DNA from 3 places in the Pseudoalteromonas sp. ND6B genome. Region 1 is predicted to be linked to each of the others. Evidence: predicted binding sites of a transcription regulator. Region 1 holds the regulator's gene; each other region holds the start of a gene.
What was found. Region 1 encodes FliA, which starts transcription of late flagellar genes. Its sites were predicted from a motif close to CTAAAGNTNNNNNNNNNNNNGCCGATA; they were not measured.
Positions count from the first base shown of each region.

Region 2: ND6B_RS00420 (VC2046/SO_2500 family protein) is a predicted target of FliA. The motif match lies at 1,500-1,526, and genes of this name have one in related genera.
Region 3: pomA (flagellar motor protein PomA) is a predicted target of FliA. The motif match lies at 1,282-1,308, and genes of this name have one in related genera.

Region 1 is NZ_JQFL01000072.1:26,094-28,422, reverse strand. Features, by position in the region: gene ND6B_RS03420 (protein phosphatase CheZ) at 1-177, opposite strand, end outside; gene cheY (chemotaxis response regulator CheY) at 194-577, opposite strand; gene ND6B_RS03430 (RNA polymerase sigma factor FliA) at 618-1,328, opposite strand; gene ND6B_RS03435 (MinD/ParA family ATP-binding protein) at 1,355-2,215, opposite strand; gene flhF (flagellar biosynthesis protein FlhF) at 2,208-2,329, opposite strand, start outside.
Region 2 is NZ_JQFL01000089.1:38,777-41,105, forward strand. Features, by position in the region: gene ND6B_RS00430 (YchJ family protein) at 1-355, shown strand, start outside; gene ND6B_RS00425 (DUF6172 family protein) at 423-725, opposite strand; gene ND6B_RS00420 (VC2046/SO_2500 family protein) at 938-1,465, opposite strand; tRNA gene ND6B_RS00415 (tRNA-Tyr) at 1,578-1,662, shown strand; tRNA gene ND6B_RS00410 (tRNA-Tyr) at 1,712-1,796, shown strand; gene ND6B_RS00405 (M48 family metallopeptidase) at 1,822-2,329, opposite strand, start outside.
Region 3 is NZ_JQFL01000005.1:22,820-25,148, reverse strand. Features, by position in the region: gene ND6B_RS16860 (flagellar motor protein MotB) at 1-458, opposite strand, end outside; gene pomA (flagellar motor protein PomA) at 461-1,228, opposite strand; gene xseB (exodeoxyribonuclease VII small subunit) at 1,522-1,764, shown strand; gene ispA ((2E,6E)-farnesyl diphosphate synthase) at 1,767-2,329, shown strand, end outside.

The sequences.
Region 1 (2,329 bases):
TAAAGCTTCGTGCAGTTGACGCGTCAACTTACCCACCTCAGCAAATAACTGTGATTGCTCTTGTGAAGCTGTTTCTAAAATTAACTGATTCGCTTTATCTTGCTCACCATTTTCTAAAAAAACAACTAACTGGCGAGCTTGTTCTAAAGTAATCTGAGGCGCAGCAGGTGCTGACATAAGCCTCTCCCTCTCATTAACCTAAGCGTTCGAACACTTTTTCTAATTTAGTTTTCAATGTACCTGCAGTGAATGGTTTAACAATATAACCATTAACACCTGCTTGGGCCGCAGCAATTATTTGTTCTTTTTTAGCTTCTGCTGTAACCATTAAAACAGGAATATGCTTTAATTTTTCATCAGCTCGAATTGCCCTTAAAAGATCAATACCTTGCATGCCTGGCATATTCCAATCTGTTACAACAAAATCAAACGCTTGATTTTGCAACATAGGCAAAGCAGTTGACCCGTCATCTGCTTCTTGAACATTGGTAAAACCTAAATCGCGCAACAGGTTTTTAATAATACGTCTCATTGTTGAGAAATCATCAACAACAAGAATTTTAATGTTTTTATCCAAAACATCCTCCAGTGAGGCCTGAACCTTTATTTACTTACTTCTAGTTTATCCAGTCATTGATTTTTGCTTTAAGCTTAATCATCGCCTGACCATGTATCTGACTTACACGCGATTCACTTACATCGAGTATATGCCCAATTTCTTTTAAATTCATCTCATCGTTATAGTACAAAGAAAGCACCATTGCATCTTTTTCCGGTAACGACTTTATTGCACTGAGTAAAGACTCATTAAACCGTTCATTTTTAACATTATTGAACGGTTTGTCTAGTGCTAAATCTTGGCCATGAGGTGTAATCACATCGTCATCTATACCAAGGTCTTCAATACCTAACACTTTGCTTACATTTACATCGTTTAAAATATGATGGTACTCATTTAGCGAAATTTCAAGTTTTTCAGCAACTTCACTATCTTTAGGTTCACGGTTTAAACTGTTCTCAAGCGCAACAATAGTTTCTGCAACCAAACGGCTTTTTCTGTGAACTGAACGTGGAACCCAATCGCCTCGGCGCATTTCGTCTATCATCGCACCACGAATACGAATACCGGCAAAGGTTTCAAAGCTTGCGCCTTTGCTTGCATCAAAGTTTTTTGAAGCTTCAATTAAACCAATCATACCCGATTGAATTAAATCATCTAGCTGCACACTGGCCGGTAAACGAGCAATTAAATGGCACGCCACTTTTTTGACTAATGAGGCATGCTTTTCAACAATCATATTTAAATTTTGTGTTGACTGATATCCCATAGCTCTATTCACCGGTATTGTCATTGTTAGTTACTAACTAGTTTCTCAATGAAAAACTCTAAATGACCCGAGGCTTGACTAGGTGTTGGCCACTTAGCAATTTTTGTAGCCAGTGTTTTAAAAGCAATTGCAGCAGGCGACCCAGGAAAAACCTCAACAATTACTTTTTGGCGGCGCGTTGATTTGCGCATATTTTCATCATATGGAACCGTTGCAACCAACTCCATTGATATATCTAAAAATCGGTCGGTAACCTTTGAAAGTTTTGCAAACAATTCCTGCCCTTCGCGTAAACTACGCACCATATTGGCAACAATTTTAAATTTATAAACGCCGTGCTCACGGCTAAGTACTTTAATTAAAGCATAGGCATCGGTAATTGATGTAGGCTCATCACATACCACCACAACCACATCTTGCGCTGCGCGAGAAAAACTCAGCACCATATCGGAAATACCCGCAGCGGTATCAACAATTAAAATATCAAAGTCGGTGTTAAGTTCACTAAATGCACGAATAAGTCCAGCGTGCTCTGAGGGTGATAACTCAACCATACTTTGCGAACCCGATGTTGCAGGCACTATTTTTATGCCTGCGGGACCTTCGACTAAAATATCATCAAGTTCACATTCGCCCGATAAAACATGAGATAAATTACGCTCAACGCGCAGTCCAAGCATCACATCACAATTCGCTAATCCTAAATCAGCATCTAGTACAAGCACACGTTTGCCTTGTTGGCCTAACGCGATTGCCGTGTTAAGGGATACGTTCGTTTTACCCACTCCACCTTTGCCGCCGGTGACAGCGATAACTTTTACGCCGTTATTATTATTCTTGCTCATTTTGCGAAGGCCGCTTGCTTGATCTAAAACTGTGTTAATCATACATCTCTACTGTGCTCGACGCCACTGATTGGTGTCGTGATTGTTGTGCTTTTATTCTTTTTAAATACAATTGCTCAGCTTTTTTTACTAGTTTTTCGGCATTTGCCACTCTAA
Region 2 (2,329 bases), on a different contig from region 1:
CAGTGCTTATGCTGTTAAAAACGCGGTTTTTGTTCGTGAAAGTTATGCAAAAGAAAAACAAGCTGAAAATTCAATTTCAGAAATTAAAGATTTTGCAAATAGTTGCCGTTTTATAAACTTAGCCGTATTAGACTCTGGTTATAATGATGAAACAGGATTTGTTACATTTAAAGCTCACTACTTTTATCAAGATTTATATTGCGAGTTGACAGAAAATTCAAGGTTTATTAAAGAAGATGGACAATGGCGGTACCTTGATGGTGAGATTACACCGGTTGCCGATATTAAAGTAAAACGTAATGATACGTGCCCTTGTGGCAGTAATAAAAAATACAAAAAATGTCATAGTGTATAAACTTCAGCTACAAAAAATGGGCCACAAGGCCCATTTTCAAAAACTACACTAAACGCAAATTAGCGTTTTACTCGCCATCATCTTCATCGAAATCTTGACGCTGTGCAGGTCTTGCTAAAATCTCTAAGTAAAAAGAAGTTAAACCTTGCTTTTCAATTTCACTGATGTGATTGTTAATTTCAGCAACGTGAACCACTTGGGCTTCTTCAGCCGTGTTACCAAACTTACAATCAAATGCCCAGTAGTCGGCATCAACAGGTAAAGTTTTATTACGTTCTCTTTTCAAATATTTTTTCACTTCATGCTTTGCAGCATCAACCATACGAGGGTATTTGATTTTCTCATGATTCAGCGTGAATGTTTTCTTCATTACGTTCCTAATTACCTTGGTTTAATGATAATGGCATTTAATGTCATACCATTTGCGCCATTATAGCAATTGCATTTAAATTTTGGATGCTTTTTTTATATTAAATCAGTTATTAAAATAAAGCACCTATAAAACCAATAGTTACTTACTACTATAAACACAGTTTATTACAATTAAATGGCATGTATAAAGCAGCAATTGAACACATATAATTAGGCACTAAACAAATGTAATGGCTGGTGGATAGCTTCATTTTGTAAATCATCATAAAATGCCACCGCATCCATTTGAGGGTTTGATAACTCGGTGTTGGTATTTTGGATTCGTCGACGTACCGCTAATTCACAGTTATCCATTACGTTAAGCGGAATGTGGTTTCTATCATCACGAATATTAAATGGCTCAGGCTTTAAGCACTGAGTTAACTTTATATCACTCATCCCTACAGCGCTTCCCATTTTTGCTAAAAGCTCTGTGTTATTTTTACCAATTAACATATTAAAGGTATCTGGCGCTAATGGCTGCTTTGGACCTGCGCCAAATTGTTTACGCAGAGCATCTTCATTAGCTTGATAATGCTTAGTGTCACTTTTGGGTAGGTGGAATTCACTAAAATCGAGTGCATCGTGAGAGAGCATTGCTAATAAAAGTGCAAACTCGCCTCGGCGGTTTTCGTGCACACTTTCGTTAAGCCTTGTTTTTAACTGGCTCTCCGTGATTAACAAATCACCAATCTGCATAGACTTTAGCCTATTTAACTAATTAATAAGTATTTATCGGCTAAATTTGAATTTTCTTTAGCTTTTTTCTTTACTTAAATAAGAAGTTTGCTATTATCTGCCGCGTTGCATTGGAGGGGTTCCCGAGCGGCCAAAGGGATCAGACTGTAAATCTGACGGCTCAGCCTTCGCTGGTTCGAATCCAGCTCCCTCCACCACTTTTCTTAGGCTAAGTTAAGTGGGGCCAAATGCAATAACAATTAGTGTGGAGGGGTTCCCGAGCGGCCAAAGGGATCAGACTGTAAATCTGACGGCTCAGCCTTCGCTGGTTCGAATCCAGCTCCCTCCACCACTTCTCTTCTCTACCTTATTTCTTTTTATTCAAATACCCACTGTAAACTCATACCATGATTGTTTAACCAGTTACTTGCTTGTTTATAATCTGAATAAAATAATCCCACACGTTGCCAAAATTGAGCACTGTGATTTAAATATTTTAAATGTGCTAATTCATGAACAATCACGTAGTCAATGACCCATGTCGGTGCACTTGCCAAGTGTAAGTTGAAGGTTAGTTCACGCCTGCGATTACAACTACCCCAGCGACGTTTATACAATTGAATACGAATATTACTCGGTAGCTTTTCACCCATCAGCTGACAATAATCGTTAACTCGCATTTCAATATAACTTTCTAATTTCTCATGCAAAAACTGCTCTAGCAAACTTTGATACATTTGCGTTTGATGCTTTACACGTGAAGAAATACTCAGTAACAGCGTTTGGCTTTCATTGTGCTGCTGCCATTGAGTGCGTACTGCGTTATCAAATTGCACATTAACAGCTTCATTAAATAATTTAATACTCTGGGTTTTGAGTGGAAAC
Region 3 (2,329 bases), on a different contig from region 1:
ACTAAGTCATTTATTTGCTCTTGATCAGCAGCAGACACTGCCGTAGCTGCAGCAACTTCCTCTGAGGTACTGCTTGATTCACCACCTCGCTTTTCACCACGTTGCTCTTGACGTCCACCTGCGGAGCTTTCATCTCCCGCCTGAAACTCAAGCATTTGTTGGGTCATTTCAACCGTTTGTTGCTGAATGGTTTCTATAGGAGTTGGCTCAGGTTTACCCGGCGTAAACTCCATAGCAATAACAGATGTCCCTTTTGGAATGTCTTTTACTTCTATTTTATTTTGTACACCAAAAGCAAACTTCATTGAGCCTGCAATTTGTTTAAATTTAAGTACATCCATTTCAGAAAATGCGAGTAAAAGTACGAAAAAGCACATTAATAATGACATTAAATCGGCAAACGTTCCCATCCACGCAGGAAGTCCTGGAGGTGGGCATTTGCACTCTTCATCTGACATAATTATTCCTCAGTATTGACTGCGCGTTTTGATTCAGCTAGATAATTTTTCAAGATCCCTTCAATTACTTTAGGATTTTGCCCGTCTTGAATACCTAATACTGCATCTAAAATTAAGCGCTGATTCATGGCCTCTTCGTCTTTACGCAGTTCAAGTTTTACCTGAATAGGAATGGCTACAACGTTTGCTAAAAACGCACCGTATAATGTGGTTAACAACGCAACCGCCATTGCCGGTCCGATAGCTTTGGGGTCATCCATGTTCGAGAGCATAGCCACTAAGCCTATCAACGTACCGATCATCCCCATTGCGGGTGCAATATCACCTAATGATTTAAATAAGGTTGCCCCCATTTCATGGCGAGTGGTGGTTAACGAAATATCTTTTTGTAATGTTGCGCGTACCACATCAGCATCATGCCCATCTACTAGCATATCAACGCCTTTGCGCATAAAAGGATTTGGGATTTCGGCTTCTTCTAAGGCTAAAAACCCGCCTTTTCGAGCAGAGTCAGCTAATTCTACCGCTTTTTCGATTAATGCTTCAGGAGGCTCAATTTTAAACATAAACGCTTTTGCACATACTTTACCAATGCCAAGAAATTGCGACATGGTAAAATTAGATAAAACGATAAAAAGGGAACCACCAAATACAATAACCACAGAAGGGGTATTGTAAAACATAGCGACTTCACCGCTACTACTCATAAACATGGACATGACAATTAAGCCAATTGCGCCAAGGATCCCAATAATGGTTGCTAAATCCACATTCCCTCCAAAGGTTTTATATTTTTTCTTCGCAAGCGTTGTTATTAATTGTTTATCGGCAAGATACTGAAATACTTAAGTGATTTTTATGATAAACGGTAAAATTAAGATTAGTTATATTTTAGATCAACATAGGTAATCAATCTAATTAATCAAAATTAATAATTTTAAAAAATAACGTTGAAACGCAATCAACAGCATTTATCTATCAAAAAACAATATCATTCTTTGACCTAGTTTAGCATTCCCCCTAAAATTGGCGTCTAAATTTATTATGTAAGTTGAAAATAAAGATGGCGACTAAAAAACCTGAAAATTTAAGTTTCGAACAAGCACTAGAAGAGTTAACAACAATTGTCAGTGAAATGGAACAAGGTGATTTATCGCTTGAACAGTCTTTAAAGCAATTTGAGCGCGGTATTGCACTTGCGAGCGCATCTTCAGGCAAACTTCAACAAGCTGAGCAAAAGGTGTCGATATTAATGGGTAATGACGAAAAAGCACCGCTTACTCAGTTTGATAACGATATGGAATAATCGTGAGCATAAAAGAACAAATAAAACTCGCTCAAGATGATGTAGCTAATACGCTCAACCTTTATTTTGAACAACCTCTTGAAAGCGACAATACTATAAAAGAAGCCACACATTACAGTGTAATGAATGGTGGTAAAAGACTGCGCCCGTTTTTAGTGTACACCACAGGTAAAATACTCGGTGCTGACAAGCGTGATTTAGATGTACTTGCCGCAGCCATTGAATGTATTCATAGTTATTCATTAGTTCATGACGATTTACCTGCGATGGATGATGATGATTTACGCCGTGGTCGCCCTACATGTCATATTGTATACGGTGAAGCGCAAGCGATTTTAGCTGGAGATGCACTGCAAACTTTAGCATTTGAACTTATTGCTAAGCATAAATTTAAATGCTCGACTGAAGCACAATTAAAAATGATCGCAGCACTAGCGCATGCATCGGGGTTACAAGGTATGGTTGCCGGACAAGGCCGCGATATTGCAGCAACCGATAAGGTTATTACTGTTGATGAGTTAGAACGTATTCATAAACTTAAAACCGGTGCGCTAATAAATTGTGC